4 regions of the Streptomyces sp. NPDC048565 genome follow, and region 4 is predicted to be linked to each of the others. Evidence: riboswitches for the same ligand, from Rfam matches in the RefSeq annotation. Region 4 holds a riboswitch; each other region holds the start of a gene.
The links. Region 4 has a riboswitch for cobalamin ahead of AB0C75_RS05980 (cobalamin biosynthesis protein). Riboswitches for the same ligand answer to the same signal wherever they lie in the genome.
Positions count from the first base shown of each region.

Region 1 (3,689 bases), on a different contig from region 4:
TCGACCCGGTCTGGGGTGAGCGCTGCTCGCCGTTCGCCTTTGCCGGTCCCAAGCGGCTGCACCCCGCACCGCTGCCGCTCGCCGCGCTCGGGACCGTCGACGCCGTCGTGATCTCCCACGACCACTACGACCACCTCGACCTGCCCACGATCAAGGCTCTGGCCGGGACGGACACGGTCTTCGCCGTACCTCTCGGCGTCGGCGCGCATCTGGAGCGCTGGGGTGTGCCGCTGGACCGCATCCACGAGCTCGACTGGAACGAGACCACACAGATCGCCGGCATCAGCCTGACCGCCACCCCTGCCCGGCACTTCTGCGGCCGGGGTCTGCGCAACCAGCAGCACACGCTCTGGGCGTCGTGGGCCGTCGCGGGCCCGGAGCACCGGGTCTACCACAGCGGGGACACCGGCTATTTCTCCGGCTTCCAGGACATCGGCGCCGAGCACGGCCCCTTCGACGTGACGATGATCCAGGTCGGTGCCTACTCGGAGTACTGGCCCGACATCCACATGACCCCGACCGAGGGCCTGCGCGCGCATCTGGACCTCCAGGGCGGCAGGCCCCACGGTGCGCTGCTGCCCATCCACTGGGGCACCTTCAATCTCGCCCCGCACCCGTGGTCGGAGCCCGGGGAGTGGCTGAAGGACGTGGCTGAGGAGGCCGGGCAGGCAGTGGCGTCCCCCCGTGCGGGGGAACCGTTCGAACCCGCCGGGGAGCTCCCCACGGATGCTTGGTGGCGCGCGGTGTCGGCGCCCATCGCGCGCCCGTGGCGCCGTTCGGAGGCAGCGGATGCGACACCTGTACACCGGGAGGAAGTCGACCTCGCGGGCGAGCGATGACGAAGGACAAGGGGGATCCTGAGTAGCTCTCCCGGTTGCTGAGTGGCCTGCCCCCGTGAGCAGCAGAGGGGCCCATCCGCGGGCGACTGCCGATGGGCCCTCAGTCCGTTGCTTCCACGGCGAGCCCGCGGGGGCGAAGGCCGCAGCCGCACCCGCTGCCTGTCACGCCACGGCCGGCGCGACGACCACACGCCGGCCGTCAGCCACGGTGGCGTAGCCGCAGCGGGGCGTACACGGAACACATCATCGGCTCCGAGACGCTCCGCGCACACCCGGCCATCCTGGCCGCACCACCTGAAACGGGCTGCCCCGCACAGAGGCTGGGAACACTCCCGTCGAACAGCCTCGTAACTGTGCGACGAGCAGGCCAGGGCCATGCGCAGCGGCCGGATGCGATGATGGCTGCGACAGGGCGACGGCGGTCCGAGGAAGCCGGTGAGAATCCGGCGCGGTCCCGCCACTGTGATCGGCGAGCGGATCCCGGAGACTCCACTACCCCCACAGGGGTGGGAAGGACGGGACGAGTGTTGAGCCGAGAGCCAGGAGACTCACGCGGTCGCCTCCTCGATGGATGCCGGGGCGGATCTCCCCGGGGAGAGGGCGGTTCAGCGTGCCTGAAAAGCCGGACGAAGGAACCTTGGGCGAGGCCGCAGCGACGGGGACGGCGGCCGGCCAGGTGCCGTGCCGGATCGTCGTTTGCCGGGACTGTTGCTGCGGCACCGCCAAGGTGAGCGGAATCGATCACGCCGCGCAGACCGCACGTCTGCGCTCCGAGGCACCCGTACGTGTCTCCGACTGCCTCGACGTGTGCGACCAGGCCAACGTTGTCGTGGTGCAACCTTCCTCCGCGGGCCGGGCAGCCGGTGCCAGGCCGGTGTGGCTGGGGCTCGTCAACGATCCCCGAGCCACCGAGGACATAGTGGATTGGGTACGCGCCGGCGGCCCGGGCGTCGCTCCCAAGCCCGGGATACTCGACCTGTACGCCTGCCTGCCGCCCAGCGCCGCGCGGTCTCCCAGAATCCCGTGAAGGATCCTGTCCTGGCACTCGGGGCGGTCGTGGCAGAGGCTCGGGACGTGGCGGCGGCCATCGGCGGCCTCTTCGCCCTGCGCGGGCGGTCGTCGGCTCAGCTGAGCTTGTCGAGTCGTTGGCGGGCCGCGTCCAGGGACCTCCCGCGGCCCAGCCCCGACCAGGGCTCGGCTTCGGCGAGTTCCACGATGGCGTCCACGTCGCGCAATGACCAGCTCCGGGCGGTGAGGTCCGGGTCATCGAGGCGGTCCCAAGGCAGCGGCACGGCGACGGGCGCGCCCTTCCTCGCGCGTACCGACCAGGGTGCGACCGTGGTCTGGGCGTACGCGTTGCGCTGGACATCGAGATACAGGCGGTCGCCGCGCGAGTCCTTGCGTACCGCGGTGGTGAGCCGGTCGGGGTCGCGGGCGGCAAGGATTTCGGCCACGTCCCTGGCGAAGGCGCGGCAGTCGTCGAACCCGCTGCGTCCGTCGAGGGGGACCGTCACATGCAGACCGCGGGAGCCTGTGGTCATCAGCATGGTGGGGAGCTTCAGCTCGTCCAGCAGTTCCTTCGTCCGGCGAGCAGCATGACGTACCGCTTCGAAATCGTGACCCGGCGGGTCCAGGTCGAAGACCAGACGGTCGGGGTTGTCCAGATGCGCGGTGGTGGACAGCCACCGGTGCATGGTCACGCAAGCCTGGTCGGCGAGGAAGACCAGGGTTGCGGCGTCGTCGCAGACGACATGCCGCACGGTACCGCCGGCCTTGGTGACCTCGACGGTGTGCACCCAGTCCGGGTAGTGGTCCGGGGTGTCCTTCTGCATGAAGTGCGGCCGCTCGGCGATGCCTTCGGGGTGGCGTTCCAGCATCAGTGGCCGCCCCTTCAGTTCGGGCACCATGTACCGGGCGGTCCGTCGGTAGTACTCGGCGAGATCCGCCTTCGTCAGATCGCCGTCCCCCGGGAAGAGCACCTTGTCCGGCCGGTGCACGTCGAGAGTGCGCCGACCGGCCCGGACTCGATGCGTGTCGTTCATGACCGCCCGGTCCCCGTGCTGCCGGGCCGCGGTCCGCCCTGGTCACGGGGGCGCAGCCGCAGCCGGGTCAGGTCGACGCCGTCCAGCCGGGTCAGGTCATTCATCCGGTTTCCTCCGAAGCCTCTTCGGCGACCTGCCTCAGCGTGCGGCCGCTGCGCGCCGAACGTGCCCGGTGCGGATCGGGGGCGGGCCTGCCGTCGGCGCGGGCGTCCTTCTTCTTCACCAGCAGCCAGGACTCTCGCTCGCCGGACTCCTCACCTCCGCGGAAACGGGTGAGCGCATAGGCGCCGTGCAGTTTGGACCCGTCGAGACGGAAGCTCGCGTGGCCGTGCTCCAGAGCCTCGGCGAATGTGCGGCCCTTGCCGTCCGTGCCGGCTGCCAATGGTTCGTAGGTGCCCTCGTCCCAGACGATCACAGGCCCCGCCCCGTACTCGCCCTCGGAGATGACACCCTCGAAGGTGCGGTACTCCATCGGATGGTCCTCGGTGGGCATCGCCAGCCTCTTGTCGTGCACGTCCGCCGTCGGCCCTTTCGGTACGGACCAGGATTTGAGGACCCCGTCCACCTCCAGGCGGAAGTCGAAGTGCATGGACGTCGCGTCATGAATCTGGACCACGAAGACCGGCTTCCGGCCGGCGTCGGCTCCCTCGCCGCGCGGCTCTCTCGTGCGGTCGAATCGACGCTTTCCCCGGTAGGCCGTCAACTTTCCGTCTCGATCGTCGTTCACGCCCAGCTCCTCCCGCGTCGGCCGCCGGGGGCCCCGCTCGCGGGCCGGTCCGCACGGGCTTCGTCGCGGGACGTCGGCCGT
Region 1 covers NZ_JBEZIH010000035.1:66,228-69,916, reverse strand. The annotation lists gene AB0C75_RS32325 (MBL fold metallo-hydrolase) at 1-839, shown strand, start outside; cobalamin riboswitch at 1,265-1,389, shown strand; gene AB0C75_RS32320 ((2Fe-2S) ferredoxin domain-containing protein) at 1,516-1,866, shown strand; gene ligD (non-homologous end-joining DNA ligase) at 1,964-2,881, opposite strand; gene AB0C75_RS32310 (DNA polymerase ligase N-terminal domain-containing protein) at 2,982-3,608, opposite strand.
Region 1: it holds a riboswitch for cobalamin, as region 4 does, so the genes downstream of both, AB0C75_RS32320 ((2Fe-2S) ferredoxin domain-containing protein) here and AB0C75_RS05980 (cobalamin biosynthesis protein) in region 4, are expected to answer to the same signal.

Region 2 (3,689 bases), on a different contig from region 4:
GCGGGCAGCGGGCCCCTGGGGGTCCCCCCTGCACCGGAGCCTGTCGAAGGCGCTTGGGGGAGCTCGGCCAGCTCGCAGGAGGCCTCGTAGGCGGCCAGCATGATCCGCTCGGAGATCCGCGTGGACAGCGCGCGGGCCTCGGGGGAGTCGAACGGCAGGCGCAGCTGGAAGAAGACGTCCTGGAGGCCCATCGCGCCCAGACCCACCGGGCGCCAGCGGGCGTTGGAGCGGCCTGCCTGCTCGGTCGGGTAGAAGTTGATGTCCACCACGCGGTCCAGGAAGGTCACCGCCGTACGCACGGTGGCGTCCAGCCGCTCCCAGTCGATGGAGCCGTCGGCGACGAACGCGCCCAGGTTGACCGAACCCAGGTTGCAGACGGCCGTCTCGCCGTCGTCGGTGACTTCGAGGATCTCCGTGCAGAGGTTCGAGGAGTGAACCACGCGGCCCGGCTCGGCGGTCTGGTTCGCCGTGCGGTTCGACGCGTCCTTGAACGTCATCCAGCCCTGTCCGGTCTGCGCGAGCGTCCGCATCATCCTGCCGTACAGCTCACGCGCCGGGATCGTCCTGCGGGCGAGGCCCTTGGCCTCGGCGGCGCGGTAGGCGGCGTCGAACTCGTCGCCCCAGAGGTCCACGAGCTCGGGGGCGTCGGCCGGGGAGAACAGCGACCACTGCGTGTCCGCGTCGACACGGCGCATGAACTCGTCCGGGATCCAGTGCGCCAGGTTGAGGTTGTGCGTACGCCGCTGGTCCTCTCCGGTGTTGTCGCGCAGCTCCAGGAACTCCTCGATGTCCGCGTGCCAGGTCTCCAGATAGACGGCCGCGGCACCCTTGCGCCGGCCGCCCTGGTTGACCGCCGCGACCGAGGCGTCCAGCGTCTTCAGGAACGGCACGATGCCGTTGGAGTGCCCGTTCGTGCCACGGATGAGTGAACCCCGGGCGCGGATACGGGAGTACGAGAGCCCGATGCCGCCCGCGTGCTTGGAGAGGCGTGCCACCTGGTGGTAGCGGTCGTAGATCGAGTCCAGCTCGTCCTTGGGCGAGTCCAGCAGATAGCAGGAGGACATCTGCGGGTGGCGGGTGCCGGAGTTGAAGAGGGTGGGGGACGAGGGCAGATAGTCCAGCCGGTTCATCAGGCCGTACAGCGCGGCCACTTCCGCCAGGGCGCGCTCGGAGGTGTCATCGGCGAGCCCGGCCGCGACGCGCAGCATGAAGTGCTGCGGGGTCTCGACGACCTCGCGGGTGAGCGGGTGGCGCAGCAGGTAGCGGCTGCGCAGGGTCCGCAGCCCGAAGTAGCCGAAGCGGTCGTCGGCCCCGTCGGCGAGCGCCTGGTCGACCAGCGCGTCGAGTGCGGCGGCGTGCAGCGTGACGAACTCGGCCGTACGATCCGCGATCAGGCCCTCGCGGTGCCCGACGGCGACCGATGCCGAGAAGGAGACGGCGCCCTGTCCTGCGGCCTCGTCCGCGATGGCCCGGGTGAGGAGCCGGGCGGCGAGCCGCGAGTAGGCGGGGTCCTCGGAGATCAGGCCGGCGGCGGCCTCGGTGGCCAGCGAGCGCAGCTCGGCCTCGTCCGACCGGGCGTTGCGGCCGCGCAGTGCGGCGGCGGCCACCCGTCCGGGGTCGGTGTCGGGCAGATCGGCGGTGAGGCCGGTCAGGGTCCGCAGCAGTGCGGTCCCGGGCGCGTCGGTCGTGCGGCCCTCGGATTCCGTGACTGAAACCGGGTCGGCTGGCGCGATGGTCACTGGGGCTATCCCTCGCTCGGCTCAGGGCCTGCGGGAGCGGGGCAGCCGGGCAGGGCCGCGCCCGGAAGACAGGGCGGCACGGCGCACCGGCGTCCACCGGCCCTCCGCGGGGCCCGGACGTCTCGGCGCCCGGTTCGGTCGAGCCGGGCGCACTGTCGACAGGTCTTCGGACTTCGGGTACGCGCGATGCGCACCGATCACACCGTTGCGGGACAGTTCCGGATTCGCACCGGATTCCCCTGCGGCGACAGCGAGGTCGAGCATACATGTGGGGGCTGCCGATTGAAGAAGCCCCCACATGTTGTGTCGTGGTGGGTTCAGAGCTCCAGGCGGAATGTCAGGAGTTCGAGGCCCGGCAGGGGGAACCAGTCCCGCTCCGGAGTGCGTACGAAGCCGAGGCGACGGTAGATCCGGTGGGCGCCCAGCATGGCCGACTGCGTCGAAAGGACGATCCCGCGCAGCCCTCCGGCGGCCCGTGCCCGCTCGATACAGGCCCGTACGAGCGCCTCGCCCGCCCCTCGGCCACGCGCGCCCGGCGAGACCGCCAGCATGCGGAATTCGGCCTCGTCCCGGGTTGCGATGTCCGACCACGGGCTGCCGGGCGCGACGTAGGTGACACCGCCCAGCAGCCGGCCGTCGGCATCCACCGCGACCAGTACCTCGGCCTCTGTGGCCCGTCGCTCCACGGCGCGCAGCTGTTCCAGATAGGGATCGTCGGCGCCGAAGTCCAGGAGCCCGTCACCGATGTACGCCTGGGCGGTGATCTCACCCAGATCCGCGAACTCGGCGGTCCGTACAGGTCTGATCGATAGGTCCATGGACGGCAGTGTGCCGCAGGCGACGGGAACGGCGCCCCGTTTTTTCGCACGTCGTCCCGGCAGGACGGGGCCCTGCCGGGACGACGTCGAGCGAGAGGCGTGCGGGAGGTCAGTGACCGCCCGGGGAGCCCGCCGTGGCCGGCGGCAGCTCGGTCTTGACGCCGGGGTCGCCCGCGTCCGCCGTGTAGTCGGACGGGGCGGTCTCGTCCACGCCCGCCGGTGCCTTCACCGCGTTGAGGACGAACGTCAGCACGATCGTGACAATCACATTCAGGACGAAGGCGGTGAGGCCGATGTAGCCGATCTCGCCGATTCCGGGGATCTCCTCCGAGGAGCCGCCGAAGTGCTTCTGGGTGGGGCTGGCGACGCCGTACGCGGCCACCGTGCCGTAGACCATGCCCACCGCCCAGCCGGCGATCAGGGCCCAGCGGTGGAACCACCGGGTGAACAGACCGCCCACCAGGGCCGGCATCGTCTGGAGGATCCAGATGCCGCCCAGCAGCTGGAAGTTGATCGCGACCGTCTTGTCCATGGTGAGGACGAAGGCGAGCGCGCCGACCTTGACCAGCAGCGAGACCAGCTTGGAGACCTTGGTCTCCTGGGCCGGTGTCGCGTCCGGTTTGAGGAAGTCCTTGTAGATGTTGCGGGTGAAGAGGTTCGCCGCGGCGATCGACATGATCGCGGCCGGCACCAGGGCGCCGATCCCGATCGCTGCGAAGGCCACACCGGCGAACCAGTCGGGGAACATGTTCTCGAACAGCTGCGGGATGGCGAGCTGGCCGTTGTCCACCTTGATGCCGGCGGCGATCGCCATGAAGCCGAGCAGGGCCAGCAGACCCAGCATCAGCGAGTACAGCGGCAGGATCGTGGTGTTGCGCCGGATCACCTCACGGCTGCGGCTGGAGAGCGTGGCCGTGATCGAGTGCGGATACATGAAGAGCGCCAGCGCCGAGCCCAGAGCCAGGGTGGCATAGCCCCACTGGCCCATCTCGCCGGGAACCAGCGCACCGCGTGGCTGGCCCGTCGCCTGGTCCTTCTGGGCGAACGCCTCGCTCGCCTTGGAGAAGATCTCGTCGAACCCGCCGAGCTTGATCGGGATGTAGATGATCGCCACGGCGATGACCAGATAGAT
Region 2 covers NZ_JBEZIH010000014.1:102,723-106,411, forward strand. The annotation lists gene AB0C75_RS18715 (ribonucleoside-diphosphate reductase subunit alpha) at 1-1,739, opposite strand, end outside; cobalamin riboswitch at 1,879-2,015, opposite strand; gene AB0C75_RS18720 (GNAT family N-acetyltransferase) at 2,057-2,557, opposite strand; gene mctP (monocarboxylate uptake permease MctP) at 2,667-3,689, opposite strand, start outside.
Region 2: it holds a riboswitch for cobalamin, as region 4 does, so the genes downstream of both, AB0C75_RS18715 (ribonucleoside-diphosphate reductase subunit alpha) here and AB0C75_RS05980 (cobalamin biosynthesis protein) in region 4, are expected to answer to the same signal.

Region 3 (3,689 bases), on a different contig from region 4:
GTCGCAGCGTGGGCGCGTACACCCCGCACGAGGACGGAGCCGTGTCAGGCAGCGCCAACTGCGACGAGCGGTCCAGGACGTGTCCGATCAGCCGCCAGTGCACGAGATCCCTGCTGTGCCACAGCGGCACCCCGGGGACGTACTCGAAGCTGGACGTCGCCACGTAGTAGTCCTCGCCCACACGGCAGATACTCGGATCCGGACTGAAGCCGGGTATCACGGGATTCTCGAAGAGCACCTGGACCGTCCTCGGGTCAGGCCCTGCGTAACAGGGCCATGATCGTTGAAGCGCTTCGAAGATGGCAGCGTCGCATCAGCGTGTCAAGGGACCCGGCAGATCTACGACAGCCTTCGCAAAAACGCGAGTTGGCCGCGTCGAAACGCTTCGACGCCCCTTTACGCAGAGGGCCGAATCATGGGCACCCAAAACCATGTGCGCGACCGTCGGGGCGGGGAGCAGACTGCGGGTATGGACCGAGAAGCTGTCGGATCTTCCGGCGTGAACCCCTCGGCGCGGTAGAACCGCATGCTCGGGTTCCCGTCGGACGCCCGCCTGTTGATCGTCAACTGCGACGACTTCGGCATGTATCCCGCGGTCAACACGGCGGTGATCGAATCGATCGAGCAGGGGATCGCGGGGTCGTGCAGCCTCATGACCGTGTGTCCAGCGGCGCAGGACGCCGTACGGCTGCTGCGGCGACGGCCGGACATCCCGTTCGGGATCCATCTCACCCTGGTGTGCGAGACGCCCCGGCACCCCTGGGGCCCTCTGGCCGCGAAGGAGAAGGTGCCCTCGCTGCTCGACCGGGCGGGCGACTTCTTCGCGCCGACGACCGCCGGACGGGCCGCCCTGCTGGGCCGGGCCCGGCCCGACGAGGTCGAGACCGAATTCCGCGCGCAGTTGGACGCCGTGGCCGACACGGGGCTCACACCCACCCATCTGGACTTCCACTGCCTGGCCGACGGAGGCCGCGACGACATCCTGGACCTGACGGTGGAACTGGCCGGGGAGTACGGCCTCGCCGTCCGTGTATGGCTGGAGCCGGGACTTCTGGCGATGCGGCGACGGGGGCTGCCCGTCGTCGACCATGACTTCCTGGACAGCTTCTCCCTTGCGACCGAGGACAAGGCGGCACGGTATGCCCGGCTGCTCCAGGGGCTGCCGATCGGGCTCAGCGAATGGGCTGTGCGTCCCGGTCTCGGCGGCCGTGAGGCGATGGCCGTCGACAGCGGGTGGCGGGTGCGCCGTGCCGACCACGACTTCCTCACGTCGCCGGAGGCCCGGGAGGCCGTGGCACGGGAGGGCATCACGGTGATCGACCACCGGGCCCTCCAGCGTGTCTGGGCACGCGATGCCGGGGCCGCCGTGAGCCGCCGCCCCGGCCATCCGCATGCTGGACCTGGCTCACCGGATGCCCGGACGGACCCGTAGGCTGGCGGGTGCAGCTGGTTCGCCCCGTCCGCCAGACGGGATGCGTCGCAAGAGGGAACCCGGTGGAATTCCGGGACTGCCCCGCAGCGGTGAGCGGGAACGACCGCCGTCATACGCACTGGGTCCGACGTACCGGGCCTGGGAAGCGACGGCCAATAGGTGTCCTCCTGGAGGGCGTGCCCGCGAGTCCGAAGACCTGCCATCTGCCCGCGTGCGAACGAACCGTGCGCGGACGATCCCGGTGACCTCGTGGGCGGGTCGGCGTACATACCAGGCGGATCACCGCGTCGTCCGGCGCGCCTCCCGTCCGGTACGTCACCCCTTCGCGCTCTCGTCCCGTCTCCGGGATCTCAGGGATTCATCTCGCGAAGGAGATCTCCGTGACCACCGAGCATCCGACCGCAGCGCGGTCCACCGTGTACGGCTACCCCCGGCAGGGACAGAACCGGGAACTGAAGAAGGCCGTCGAGGGCTACTGGAAGGGGCGGGTCACCGCGGACGCCCTCCGCGCCACCGCCGCGGAGCTGCGTCGTTCCACCTGGCAGCAGCTCGGCGCCGCAGGTATCGACGAGGTCCCGACCGGGGACTTCTCGTACTACGACCACGTGCTGGACACCACCGTCATGGTCGGTGCCGTTCCCGCACGCCACCGTGAGGCGGTCGCAGCCGACCCGCTCGACGGCTACTTCGCGATGGCGCGTGGCACGCAGGACGTCGCACCACTCGAGATGACCAAGTGGTTCGACACCAACTACCACTATCTGGTCCCGGAGCTGGGCCCGGACACGGTCTTCACCGCGAACTCGGCCAAGCAGGTGGCCGAGCTCAAGGAGGCCGTCGCGCTCGGGACCGCCGCCCGGCCCGTCCTGGTGGGTCCGGTGACATATCTGCTCCTGGCCAAGCCCGGCCCGGGTGTCGCCGCGGACTTCGACACGCTCACGCTCCTGGACCGTCTGCTGCCGGTGTACGCCGAGGTGCTCGGCGACCTGCGTGCGGCAGGAGCCGAGTGGGTGCAGCTCGACGAACCCGCCCTCGTCCAGGACCGCGGCCAGGCCGAACTGGCCGCCGCCGAGCGCGCCTACCGACTGCTGGGTACGCTCGCCGACCGGCCCAAGCTGCTGGTCGCCTCCTACTTCGGCCGTCTCGGCGAAGCCCTTCCCGTCCTCGCCAAGGCACCGGTGGACGGGCTCGCACTGGACTTCACCGAGGCCGCCGCCGCGAATCTGGACGCTCTGGCCGCGGTCGGCGGGCTTCCCGGCAAGCGCCTGGTCGCCGGGGTCGTCGACGGGCGCAACATCTGGATCAACGACCTGGAGAAGTCGCTCTCCACGCTCGGCACCCTGCTCGGGCTCGCCGGACGGGTCGACGTGGCACCCTCCTGCTCCCTGCTGCACGTCCCCCTCGACACCGCGGCCGAACGGGACATCGACCCGCAGCTCCTGCGCTGGCTGGCCTTCGCCCGGCAGAAGACCGCCGAAGTCGTGACTCTGGCCCGGGGAATCACCCGGGGCACCGGCGCCATCACTGCCGAACTCGCCGCCAACCGGACCGACCTGGCCTCCCGCACGCACTCCCCGGTCACCAGGGACCCCGCTGTGCGCGCCAGGACAGCCGCGGTGACCGAGGACGACGCCCGCCGCTCGCAGCCGTACGGTGAACGAGCCGCTGCCCAGCGTGCGCACCTCGGGCTGCCCCTGCTGCCGACGACCACCATCGGTTCCTTCCCGCAGACCGCCGAGCTGCGCACCGCCCGGGCCGACCTGCGCACCGGACGCATCGACGCGGCCGGCTACGAGGAGCGCATCAAGGCCGAGATCCAGGAGGTGATCTCCTTCCAGGAGGAGACCGGCCTGGACGTCCTGGTGCACGGCGAAGCCGAACGCAACGACATGGTCCAGTACTTCGCGGAGCAGCTGACGGGGTACCTCGCCACCCAGCACGGCTGGGTCCAGTCCTACGGCACCCGCTATGTCCGTCCTCCGGTGCTTGCAGGCGACATCTCCCGCCCCGAGCCGATGACGGTGGGCTGGACGACGTACGCCCGGTCGCTCACCGACCGTCCGGTCAAGGGCATGCTCACGGGCCCTGTCACCATGCTCGCCTGGTCCTTCGTCCGCGACGACCAGCCCCTCGGGGACACCGCACGCCAGGTCGCGCTCGCCCTGCGCGACGAGGTGAAGGATCTGGAGTCGGCGGGGACTTCGGTCATCCAGGTGGACGAGCCCGCACTGCGCGAGACACTGCCGCTGCGCGCCGC
Region 3 covers NZ_JBEZIH010000011.1:144,929-148,617, reverse strand. The annotation lists gene AB0C75_RS15990 (glycoside hydrolase family 43 protein) at 1-238, opposite strand, end outside; gene AB0C75_RS15985 (polysaccharide deacetylase family protein) at 527-1,432, shown strand; cobalamin riboswitch at 1,431-1,651, shown strand; gene metE (5-methyltetrahydropteroyltriglutamate--homocysteine S-methyltransferase) at 1,813-3,689, shown strand, end outside.
Region 3: it holds a riboswitch for cobalamin, as region 4 does, so the genes downstream of both, metE (5-methyltetrahydropteroyltriglutamate--homocysteine S-methyltransferase) here and AB0C75_RS05980 (cobalamin biosynthesis protein) in region 4, are expected to answer to the same signal.

Region 4 (3,689 bases):
CCGCCGCAGCGCCTCGGCGAGTCCCCGCTCGCGCAGCCACGCCAGCGCCTTCACGGTGCCCCGCGTCCCGGGCACGACGACGAGGTCCGCGTCGGCGAGCTCGTCCGCCCGGTCCACGAACCGCACCACCACACCCGGCTCGGCCGCCAGCGCGTCCACATCGGTGAAGTTCGACATCAGCGGTACCGCGCACACCGCGACCCGCAGGACGTCGTCGCCGTGGGGCGGCGCCACGACCGACTCCCGTACGGTGCCGCGCATCGACACGCTCCCCCGAGCTCTCAGCTGCGTTCGAGCAGGGGGGACCCCCATCCCGTCCTCCTCGTCGATGCCCAGACCGTGGGTGTACGGCAGCACCCCGTACGTACGACGCCCCGTGAGCCCGAGCAGCATGTCGAGCCCCGGCTCCAGCAGCGACACGTCACCGCGGAACTTGTTGACGAGATATCCGGCGACCAGCGACTGGTCCTCGGGGCTCAGCAGCGCCGTCGTGCCGAAGAACGAGGCGAAGACGCCGCCCCTGTCGATGTCGCCGACCACCAGCACGGGAAAGCGCGCGGCCCGCGCGATGCCCATGTTCACGATGTCCGTACGCCGCAGGTTGATCTCGGCAGGACTGCCCGCCCCCTCGCAGATCACGGCGTCATACGTGCCCCGCAGCTGCTCCAGGCAGTCCACGACCGTGCCCAGCAGTGCCTCCTGCCGCCCCCCGTGGTAGCCACGCGCACTCATCTCGCCGACCGGCTTCCCCATCAGGACGACCTGGCTCGACCGGTCGCCGCCCGGCTTCAGCAGCACCGGGTTCATCAGTGCCGACGGCTCCACCCGGGCGGCCTGCGCCTGCATCGCCTGGGCGCGGCCGATCTCCGCACCCTCCCGGGTGACGAAGGAGTTCAGCGACATGTTCTGCGCCTTGAAGGGCGCGACCTTCACCCCCCGGCGCACCAGCCACCGGCAGATCCCGGCGGTGACGACGCTCTTGCCCGCGTCCGAGGTGGTCCCCGCGACCAGCAGCCCGCCGCTCATGTGGCTCTCCGTCCCATGGCCGAACGCCCCGCCGCACACACGGCGAGGGCCAGCGCACTCACCCGGCGCGACAGCCGCACCGCGCGTTCGATGTCCGTGGTCCGTACGTCCCGGCCCGTCGCGCCGCCCAGCACCGGCCGGTGCTCGACCCGCCCGCCGTACGCCAGCGTGCCGCCGAGCCGCACGCCGAGCGCTCCCGCGAACGAGGCCTCCACCGGGCCCGCGTTCGGGCTGGGATGGCGGCCGGCGTCGGCCCGCCAGGCCCGTACGGCCTCGCGTGGCCGCCCGCCCGCGGCCACGGCGAGCGCGGCGGTGAGCCGGGCCCCTGGCCAGCCGGCGACATCGTCGAGCCGGGCGGACGCCCAGCCGTAGCGCCGGTGGCGGGGGGACTTGTGGCCGACCATCGCGTCCAGGGTGTTGACGGCGCGGAAGGCGACAAGACCCGGCACCCCGCCGAGCGCGCCCCACACCAGGGCGCCCACGACGGCGTCGGAGGTGTTCTCGGCGACGGACTCCACCACCGCGCGGGCGATCCCGGGGCCGTCCAGCGACTGCGGATCACGCCCGCACAGATGCGGCAGCAGCTCCCGGGCGCGCTCGATGTCCCCCGCGGCCAGCGCCCCGCCGATGGCACGGGCCTCGCGGCCCAGCGAGGTGCCCCCGACGACGGACCAGGTGGCGGCGGCGGTCAGCGCGACCGCGGCGGCCGGACGGTCGCGCACGGCACGGGCGGCCAGCGCTGCGGCGCCCGTGGCGCCCCCGGCGCAGACGAGCGTGTGCAGGGCGCCCCAGCCACGGTGATCGCGCCACAGCCGGTTCTCGACGCCCGCCGCTGCCCGCCCGAAAGCGGCGACGGGATGGCCCCGCCGGGGATCACCGAGCAGCAGATCGCCGATCAGACCGGCGGCGGCGCCGTACGCGAAGACGCGGTCGGCTCGCACCGCTCAGCCGGCCGTCTCGCCTCGAAGGACCCCAGGGCCTGTCGTCCTGGGGGCAGGGGGTGCGCCGACCGACGCAGGGCAGCCAGACATGGCGTATGTCCTCACTCAGGGTCCGCGCCCTGGTTCGACGTGACCGGCGACGAGAGTCTCCTGGCTTCCGGATCCGCAGTTCCTCCGGCCTTCCAGCCCGCGATGGCGGACCGTGACTTCCGAATGGAGGCTGCTCCCCGGTGACAGTGGCGGGACCGCGCCGGATTCGCACCGGCTTCCTCTCCTGTCGCCGTAAACGGCCCCGGCAGTCCACCACGCCCCGTGAACACCAGTCAACCTGCCGTTGACCTGCGAGGCTTCAGTGTGCTGAGACGCACACCGGGCCGGACACACCCGCGGTGTGTCCGGCCCGGCGCCCTGTCCGCGTGGCGGTCAGGCGACGATCAGATAGATCCCGTACGCGACCGCCGCCAGGCACAGCCCGAAGCAGGCGTAGGCGCCGGTGCGCGTCAGGGCGCCGGCCTCGCCGCCGCCCTGCGCCGTCGGCGTCCGCCTGGCCAGACCGGTGACGCCGAGGGTGAAGAGGCCGACCAGTGCGACGGTGGCCACGAGACTGACGCCGAAGACGGTGGCGAGAGCTGCCCAGTCGATGTTCATGCGGTTGTGTCCTTACACCGTGGCCGGGTCGGCCGGGGTACCGGCCGTCGGGGCCGGGATGGTGGTCTTGAGGTCCGGTACGGCGGCACCGGCGGGGGGCGGGCTGACCGCCGCGACGGCGGTGGTGACGACGCCCGCGGGCTCCGCGCCCACCGTCACGTTGGTGTGGTCGACCGGCTTGCGGCGCGACAGCGTCCAGATGGCACCCGAGCCCGCGATCAGCAGGACGGCGACCGCCGTGACGCCCCAGGGGCCCTGCTTGGTCAGGAACTCGGCACCCGCGCCGACCAGTCCGGCGGCCGGCAGCGTGAGACCCCAGGCGACGAACATCCGGGTTGCGGTGGACCAGCGGACCGTGCCCCCCTTGCGCCCGAGTCCGGCGCCCATGACGGCGCCGGAGCAGGACTGCGTGGTGGAGAGCGAGAAGCCGAGGTGCGAGGAGGCCAGGATGACCGTGGCCGCGCTGGTCTGGGCCGCGAAACCCTGCGGCGGACGCAGCTCGGTGAGGCCGCTGCCCATGGTGCGGATGATGCGCCAGCCGCCGAGGTAGGTGCCCATCGCGATGGCGATACCCGCACAGGTGATGACCCAGACGGGCGGGTTGGAACCGGGGGAGAGGACCCCGCCGGTGACCAGGGCCAGGGTGATGATGCCCATGGTCTTCTGTGCGTCGTTGGTGCCGTGGGCGAGCGAGACGAGACCGGCCGAGGCTATCTGGCCGGCGCGGTACCCCTTGGCGGTCGACTTCAGCTGCGCCTCGTCGGTGATCTTCCGGTTGAGGCGGTACGTCAGCTTCGTGGCCAGCAGCGCGGCGACACCGGCCACGACGGGCGCGGCGACGGCGGGCAGCAGGACCTTCGTGACGACGGTGCCGCCGTTGATCGAGGACCAGCCGGCCGACATGACCGCGGCGCCGATGAGGCCGCCGAAGAGTGCGTGGGAGGAACTGGAGGGCAGGCCGACCAGCCAGGTCAGCAGATTCCACAGGATCGCGCCGACGAGCGCGGCGAAGATGACCTCGGTTCTGAGGCCGTTCTCATTGATGATCCCGCCGGAGATCGTCTTGGCGACCTC
Region 4 covers NZ_JBEZIH010000003.1:352,483-356,171, forward strand. The annotation lists gene AB0C75_RS05975 (cobyric acid synthase) at 1-1,026, opposite strand, end outside; gene AB0C75_RS05980 (cobalamin biosynthesis protein) at 1,023-1,967, opposite strand; cobalamin riboswitch at 2,111-2,240, opposite strand; gene AB0C75_RS05985 (hypothetical protein) at 2,391-2,615, opposite strand; gene AB0C75_RS05990 (inorganic phosphate transporter) at 2,628-3,689, opposite strand, start outside.